DNA from 2 places in the Arthrobacter sp. AD-310 genome. Region 1 is predicted to be linked to the other one. Evidence: riboswitches for the same ligand, from Rfam matches in the RefSeq annotation. Region 1 holds a riboswitch; the other holds the start of a gene.
What was found. A riboswitch is a leader RNA that binds a small molecule or an ion and turns the genes downstream of it on or off. The one in region 1 is predicted to bind glycine.
Positions count from the first base shown of each region.

Region 1 (4,266 bases):
GCTCGAGCCGCCACTGCATCCCCCAGTCCCCGGCGAGGGGACCGAACCGCTCCCTCAACAGGCCGCCGTCGGATGCTTCCTCCGCACTGAAGTGGACCCGCATGAAGAATTCGCCGCTGGCCTTGTCCCCGAACTGCTTGATGTCGACGATGTAGCACTCCTGCTTGAGGAGGAAGGCGGCTACAGCCTGCACTATCCCCAATGCGTCGCGGCAGTGGAACGTGAGGATGAACTCGGTGTCCACCCCGGCCCCCGCCGCCGGCCGGGGTGCGGGGAGGGTCTTCGCTACGGTCACTTCCGCGCCTCCATCTTCTCGATCGCAGGACCGCCTGCAGGATCGCCGGCGCTGCCGCCGGCGATCCTGCCATCGGCGGCAATCCGGTCGGCCCGCAGTTCTGCGCGGAAGACCTCGAAGCGCGCGAGGTGGGCGGGCCGGCGGCGCAGGACAGCCCAGGCGACTCCGAGGATGAGGAACCAGACAGGGGTAACCAGCAGGGCGGCAAGGGTATCCGGCTGCGTGGTCAGCGCCCAGAGGACGAAGCCGAAGAACCCGAACACGGCCCATACAGCAGGGATGCCGCCGGGCATCTTGAACTTCGACGCCGCATGCAGGTGCGGGCGGCGTCGCCGGAACGCGATGTAGCTGGCCAGGATGATGGACCAGACGAAGATGAAGCAGACGGCGGACACGGTGGTGACCATTTCGAACGCCTTGCCCACGTCCTGTCCCGCGTACATGAGAACGACGCCGGAGAGCAGCAGGACGCACGAGAGGAACAGCGCGTTGCTGGGCACCTTCCTCGCGGACAGGCGGCTGAAGACGGCGGGGGCGTCGCCCTCCTGGGCGAGGCCGAAGACCATGCGGGAAGTCGAATAGATGCCGGAGTTGGCGGAGGACATGGCGGAGCTGAGGACCACCAGGTTGACCACCGTGGCAGCCGCTCCGAGTCCGGCCAGGGAGAACATTCCAATAAACGGGCTGTGGCCCGCGGCGAACTGGGTCCACGGGGTGACCGACATGAGGATGACTAGGGCCCCGACGTAGAACAGCAGGACGCGGATGGGGATGGCGTTGATGGCCCTGGGCAGGTTCCGCTCCGGGTTCTTGGCCTCGGCGGCGGTGGTGCCCACCAGTTCGATGCCCACGAAGGCGAAGACGGCGATCTGGAAGCCGGCCACGAAGCCCATGAATTCGTTGGGGAACCAGCCCCCGTGGCTGTACAGGTTGGTGAAGCCGGCTGCCCCGGCCTCGCTCTGGAAACCTGTGAAGATCATGACCAGGCCCACGATGATCAGGGCTGCGATGGCGACGATCTTGATCAGGGCGAACCAGAATTCAGTTTCGCCGAAGGCCTTCACGGTGGCGAGGTTCAGCAGCAGCAGGATGGCTACCGTGGCAAGGCCGGGGATCCACAACGGAAGGCCCGGCCAGAGCTCCTGCGAGTAGCCGGCAATGGCGATGACGTCCGCGATTCCGGTGATGACCCAGCAGAACCAGTAGGTCCAGCCGGTGAAGAACCCGGCCCATGGCCCCAGGAGATCGGCCGCGAAGTCGCTGAAGGACTTGTAGTTCAGGTTGCTCAGCAGCAGTTCGCCCATGGCCCGCATGACGAAAAAGAGCATGAAGCCGATGATCATGTAGACAAAGATCACGGACGGGCCGGCCGCGGAAATTGTTTTCCCCGAGCCCATAAACAGGCCGGTGCCGATGGCCCCGCCAATGGCGATGAGCTGGATGTGCCGGTTGCTCAACTGCCGCTCCAGGTGCGGGGGTTCGCTGGGCCGGCCGGAGGCGGCAGGGGCAGCGCCGCGGGCTGGCTGGCCGCCGGAGGACGCAGGAGGGTGAATCGTCATGAGGAACTCCATCGTTCAAGCAGCACCTGTGGCGCCGCATGGATTCGGTTCCTCCCCGCTCTGTATTGGACCTGAGAGATTCCGCACGCCCTGTGCCGGGACATGCTTGCACCGTCGGTGAGCCAGGCCGTGCCTCGCTGCTTTCCAGAGTTGCCTTTCCGCGGCGGTACGGGTGCCTGAGAGTTTCCTGGGGAGGGTTTGCTCCTACGGCGCCTGCTGAATGTACCGGGCAGGACTCTCCCGCCGCAGGTCAAAGGCTCTTCAATTGTTGAGGGGTGGCCGGCCCGGTCCCCGGGAGGACCATCGACACGCAGAGGCTGCTCCGAATCGGTGGAGCCAGCCGGCAACGGCGCCAGCCACCGGATCAGTGTGTTGCCCGTCACGCCGGCATGTCAAGCCGCGTGTGTCACAAAATCGCCCGGCCCGGACACACCGCCGCACGAAGGCCCGGATTTGCTTTTTGGTTGAAAAGTCTTGTACCTTGTGAGCCGAATCACCCACATTTGAATAAGCCTTTCGAGCTGTGACGGGAGAGCCCTCCCGGACCATTACCCGGGCAGGCGCCGTAGGAGCAAAACCTCCCCAGGAATCTCTCAGGCCCATGTACCGTCACGGCGAGGCAACTCTGGAAAGTAACCGGTTTTACTGGTTCACCGACGGTGCAAGCGGCCCCTGCCACCAGCAGGCCACGCGGAATCTCTCAGGTCCAATACAGAGCGGGGAGGAACCCATCCCACGCCGTGCCACCCTGGCCGGCCAAGACCCGGAGTTCCTCATGACGATTCAATCCCACCCAACAGCCTTTGTTGACCGCCATATCGGCGCCCGGCGGCAGGCCGACGTCGACACCATGCTCAAGGCCGTCGGCTACGACAGCGTGGACGGCCTCGTTGACATGGCCGTGCCCGCATCCATCCGGCAGGAAACCGCGCTGCGCCTCTCCGACGCCCTCAGCGAGGTCGAGGTCCTTGCCGAACTGCGCCGGATCGCAGGCAAGAACAAGACCGCGGTCCAGATGATCGGCCAGGGCTACTACGACACCGTCACCCCGGCCGTGATCCGGCGGAACATCCTTGAGTCGCCCGCCTGGTACACCGCCTACACCCCGTACCAGCCGGAGATTTCGCAGGGCCGGCTGGAGGCGCTTTTGAACTTCCAGACCATGGTCCAGGACCTCACCGCCCTCCCGGTGGCCAACGCCTCCCTGCTGGACGAAGCCACTGCCGTAGCCGAGGCCGTGCTGCTGATGCGCCGGGCCAACAAGGACAAGTCCGCGAAGGATGGCAAGACGGTCCTGGACGCCGACTGCCTGCCCCAGACCATTGCCATCGTGAAGGGCCGCGCCGAGGCGCTCGGCTTCGAAGTGGAGGTCGCCGACCTGTCCAAGGGCCTGCCCGAGGGTGCCATCAACGGCATCGTGCTGCAGCAACCCGGTGTTTCCGGACGCGTCTGGGACCAGTCCGGAGTGATCGCTGAGGCCAAGGACCGCGGCGCCCTGGTCACCGTTGCCGCGGACCTGCTGGCCCTTACCCTCATCACGCCGCCGGGCGAGCAGGGCGCCGACATCGCCGTCGGCTCCACCCAGCGCTTCGGCGTCCCGCTGTTCTTCGGCGGCCCGCATGCCGCATACATGGCCGTCCAGAAAGGTATGGAACGCACCCTTCCCGGCCGGATCGTCGGTGTCTCCAAGGACAACGCCGGCGCCCCCGCCTACCGCCTGGCCCTGCAAACCCGCGAGCAGCACATCCGCCGCGAGAAGGCCACCTCAAACATCTGCACCGCCCAGGCGCTGCTGGCCATCGTGTCCTCCTTCTACGCCGTGTACCACGGCCCGGACGGCCTGAAGGCGATCGCCGAGGGCGTCCACCACAAGGCACGCGTCCTGGCCACCGCACTCACCGCGATGGGCCGCGAACTGGTCGCCGATTCCTTCTTCGACACCCTGACCGTGCGGGTGCCGGGCAAGGCCGCCAAGGTCATCAACGCCGCGGAAGCCCGCGGCATCAACCTGCGCTTCGTCGACGCCGACACCGTGGGGGTCTCCATTGATGAGACGACGACGGCGGCAACGCTGTCCGCCGTCGCCGTCGCCTTTGGCGCCGGCCCGGTAGGCGACGCGAAGGGCTTCGACCTGCCCGAATCCGCCCTGCGCACCTCCGGCTACCTGGAGCACCCGGTGTTCAACACGCACCGGTCCGAGACCCAGTTGCTGCGCTACATCCGCAAGCTCTCCGACCGGGACCTGGCGCTGGACCGGACCATGATCCCGCTGGGCTCCTGCACCATGAAGCTGAACGCCACCGTGGAGATGGAAGCCATCTCCTGGCCGGAGTTCGCCTCCATCCACCCGTTCGCACCGGACTCCCAGACCGAGGGCTGGCGCGAACTGATCGCCGGGCTGGAAGCTGACCT
Region 1 covers NZ_BAAHNO010000047.1:654-4,919, forward strand. The annotation lists gene purU (formyltetrahydrofolate deformylase) at 1-295, opposite strand, end outside; gene ACYQ1Z_RS19790 (amino acid permease) at 292-1,854, opposite strand; glycine riboswitch at 1,905-2,007, opposite strand; glycine riboswitch at 2,009-2,107, opposite strand; glycine riboswitch at 2,372-2,473, shown strand; gene gcvP (aminomethyl-transferring glycine dehydrogenase) at 2,630-4,266, shown strand, end outside.

Region 2 (4,266 bases), on a different contig from region 1:
GCAGCAGTGAGGGGCCGCCGTCGTGGTTTCCAAACGCGACCAGGCTGTAGCCCGCAGCGCTGAATGCGAGCCCGGCGCCCACCACGAATCCCGGGCGGACCCGCCGCACCAGCGGCACCACCGCAAGTCCCGACACGACCGTGGCGGCAAGCGCCGGGATCATCGCAACCCCCGCTGCCGACGGAGTCATCCCCTCGAGGAGCTGCAGGTGCTGCGCCAGGAAAAGGATGAAGCCGTTGAAGGAGAACAGGGCCAGGACATTGGCGGTGATGGCCATGCTGAACACACTGTTCCGGAACAGGGACATGTCGAGCAGCGGATGCTCCAGCTTCAGCTGGCGCCGGACAAACACCGCCCCCATCGCCACACTGAACGCCGCGGTGGCGATGCCGGCAGGGGATGGCCCCTCCGTTGCCATTTCCTTGATGCCGTAGACCAGGGGGACCATCACCAGCAGTGAGAGCAGGACGCTTGGGACGTCAACCTTGCCGGGGGAGGGATCCCTGGACTCGGGAATCAGTGCCGGCCCCAGGGCCATGAGCGGCAGCATCAGGGGAACGGCGACGAGGAAGACGGCGCCCCACCAGTAGTGCTCGACCAGCCAGCCGCCGAAGATTGGGCCGAGGGCTGCGCCGCCGGAGAAGCCTGCGGCCCAGATGCCCACCGCGAGGCGGCGGCGGTTGGGTTGCGGGAAGATGTTGCGGATCAGGGACAGCGTGGAGGGCATCAGCATTGCGCCGAAGAACCCCAGCGACGCCCGCCCGGCGATCAGCCACTCCGCGGTGGGGGCGAACGCCGCGGCTGCCGACAGTGCAGCGAAGCCGAAACTGCCAATCAGCAGCAGGCGGCGCCGGCCGATGCGGTCCCCGAGGCTGCCCATGGAAACCAGCAGGCCGGCCAGCACCAGCGGGTATGCGTCGACGATCCACAGGAGCTGGACGCCCGAGGGATCCAGCGCGCGGGCGATGGCCGGCAGGGCGAACGTCAGGGCTGTGTTGTCCACGGCGACCAGCAGGACCGGAAACATCAGCAATCCCAAGGCGAGCCAGTCCCGACGGGAGGCGCGGATGCCGGAGGCGCCAGCGGGGGAAACCGGGTGCCGGGTGCGGGAAGGGGAAGTGGTCATGAAATAACTATACCGTCCAGACGGTACAGTTATAAATGCTCCGGGGGTGAAGTCCCGCCCGCCCGGGAAGGCATGATGGAAGGCATGCCCCGAAAACCTGTAGCGCGTGAAGCTGTCCTCGACGCCTTTGAAGCCCTCCTCATCGACGTGGGGGAGCGGGCGGCGACCCTGGACGCTGTCGCGGCAAAAGCCGGGGTTTCGAAAGGCGGCCTCCTCTACCACTTTCCCAACAAGGAAGCCCTGATCCAGGTGCTCCTGGACCGCCTGGACCAGCTTGCTGGAGCAGACGCCGATGCCATGGCCCGGGCGGACGAAGGTGCGGCCGCGTATTTCATCCGCACCTCCGTGTGGGCCGGCACCCCGCTGGACAGGGTGATCGTTGCTGCCACCAGGCTGGCGGAGGTGGCGCACGAGGAGACCCGGCGCCGGTTCGCCGCCATCCAGCAGCGCTGGCTGGACGAAATTGCCGCTGACGTGGGGCCTGCACTGGCGAAGGCTGTGCTCTACATGGGCGACGGCCTGTACTTCAACGCCATGCTCTCCGTAGGCCCCGCGCAGGCCGGCGGTGCAGGCTCCGACGTGGACGACCTGCTGGCCGCCCTGGAACGGCTGCGCCGGTAGCCCTGCATGGGCCTGCCAATGGCCCGGCGACCAGTTGCCTGCCATTTGCCCGGCGACCATTTGCTACGTGGCCGGGGGCGTAGGACAATTAATCGCTGTGGGAGCCGTTGCCGGCTTCCGCGCAATCCAAGTGAATAGCCTTTGATCTGCGGCGGGAGAGTTCTGCCGGAAGTACAGCAGGCGCCGTAGGAGCAAATCCTCCCCAGGAATCTCACAGGCCCATGTACCGCCGCGGCGAGGCACCTCTGGAAAGCAGCAGGCAGTCCGCCCGGTGAATCCCCACGGAATCCCGGACTGTTGTGCTCACCGACGGTGCAAGCGGAGCCCGGCCCACGGCCGGCACGCGGAAACTCTCAGGTCCAATACAGAGCGGGGAGGAACCCGAATCGCTGCGGCGTACCCTGCGCCGCCTGAGTACCTGGAGTTCCTTCGTGTCGGTTAGTTCAGCCTCCACCACCTTCGTAGACCGCCATATCGGCGCACGCCGCCAAGCGGACGTCAGCGCCATGCTCAAGGCCGTCGGCTACGACACCGTCGACTCCCTGGTTGACACCGCCGTTCCCAAGGTCATCCGGCAGGAGACCGCGCTTCGGCTCTCCGACGCCCTTAGCGAGGTTGAGGTCCTTGCCGAGCTGCGCCGCATTGCCGGGAAGAACAAGACCGCCGTGCAGTTGATCGGGCAGGGCTACTACGACACCGTGACCCCGCCGGTGATCCGCCGCAACATCCTTGAGTCCCCGGCCTGGTACACCGCCTACACCCCGTACCAGCCGGAGATTTCACAGGGCCGGCTCGAGGCGCTGCTGAACTTCCAGACCATGGTCCAGGACCTGGTGGGACTGCCCATCGCCAACGCGTCGCTGCTGGACGAAGCCACCGCCGTCGCCGAAGCCGTGCTGCTGATGCGCCGCGCCAACAAGGCCAAGCCGGCCGCCGACGGCAAGACCGTCCTGGACATCGATGTGCTTCCGCAGACCATCGCGATCGTGAAGGGCCGCGCTGAGGCGCTCGGTTTCGAGGTGGAGGTCGCCGACCTGTCCCAGGGCCTGCCCGAGGGCGACATCAACGGCATCGTGCTGCAGCAACCCGGTGTTTCCGGACGCGTCTGGGACCAGTCCGGAGTGATCGCTGAGGCCAAGGAACGTGGCGCCCTGGTCACCGTTGCCGCGGACCTGCTGGCGCTGACCCTGATCACGCCGCCGGGTGAGCAGGGCGCGGACATTGCGGTCGGCTCCGCCCAGCGCTTTGGCGTCCCGCTGTTCTTCGGCGGCCCGCACGCCGCGTACATGGCCGTCCGAAAGGGCCTGGAGCGTTCGCTGCCCGGCCGCCTGGTGGGCGTTTCCAAGGACGACGCCGGTGTCCCCGCCTACCGCCTCGCGCTGCAGACCCGCGAACAGCACATCCGCCGCGAGAAGGCGACGTCCAACATCTGCACCGCGCAGGCGCTGCTGGCGATCGTGGCCTCCATGTACGCCGTGTACCACGGCCCGGACGGCCTGAAGGCGATTGCCGAAACCGCCCACGGCCACGCCCGCACGCTGGCAGCTTCCCTTGCCGCCGCCGGGGCTGACGTCCTGCACACCAGCTTCTTTGACACCCTGACCGTCCGCGTCCCCGGCCGTGCGGCCGTCATCCTCGCCGACGCCGAGGCCCGCGGCATCAACCTGCGCTTCGTGGATGCCGACACCGTGGGCATTTCCCTGGATGAAACCACGACGGCGGCCATCGTCGCCGAGGTCGCTGGCATCTTCGGTGCCACCGTCACCGGCGAAGGGAAGTTTGCCCTGGAAGCCGGTGTCGAACGGTCTTCCGACTACCTCCAGCACCCGGTTTTCAGCACGCACCGGTCCGAGACCCAGCTGCTGCGCTACATCCGCAAGCTCTCCGACCGGGACCTGGCGCTGGACCGGACCATGATCCCGCTGGGCTCCTGCACCATGAAGCTGAACGCCACCGCCGAGATGGAAGCCATCTCCTGGCCGGAATTCGCGTCCATCCACCCGTTCGCACCTGACTCCCAGACCGAGGGCTGGCGCGAACTGATCGCCGGGCTGGAAGCTGACCTGACCGAGATCACCGGCTACGACCAGGTGTCCATCCAGCCCAACGCCGGATCCCAGGGCGAACTCGCCGGCCTGCTGGCGATCCGCGGCTACCACCATTCCCGCGGGGACGAACAGCGCAACATCTGCCTGATCCCGGCCTCGGCGCACGGCACCAACGCCGCCTCCGCGGTCCTGGCCGGCATGAAGGTCGTGGTGGTCGCCACGGCACCTGACGGAACCATCGACCACGCCGACCTGCAGGCCAAGATCGAGGCCCACAAGGACGCCTTGTCCTGCATCATGATCACCTACCCGTCCACCCACGGCGTGTACGACGGCGACGTGACAGAGATCTGCGACGCCGTCCACGCCGCCGGCGGGCAGGTCTACGTCGACGGCGCCAACCTCAACGCCCTGGTCGGGCTGGCGCAGCCGGGCAAGTTCGGCGGCGACGTGTCCCACCTGAACCTGCAC
Region 2 covers NZ_BAAHNO010000008.1:20,979-25,244, forward strand. The annotation lists gene ACYQ1Z_RS04965 (MFS transporter) at 1-1,126, opposite strand, end outside; gene ACYQ1Z_RS04970 (TetR/AcrR family transcriptional regulator) at 1,211-1,747, shown strand; glycine riboswitch at 1,890-1,986, shown strand; gene gcvP (aminomethyl-transferring glycine dehydrogenase) at 2,179-4,266, shown strand, end outside.
Region 2: it holds a riboswitch for glycine, as region 1 does, so the genes downstream of both, gcvP (aminomethyl-transferring glycine dehydrogenase) here and gcvP (aminomethyl-transferring glycine dehydrogenase) in region 1, are expected to answer to the same signal.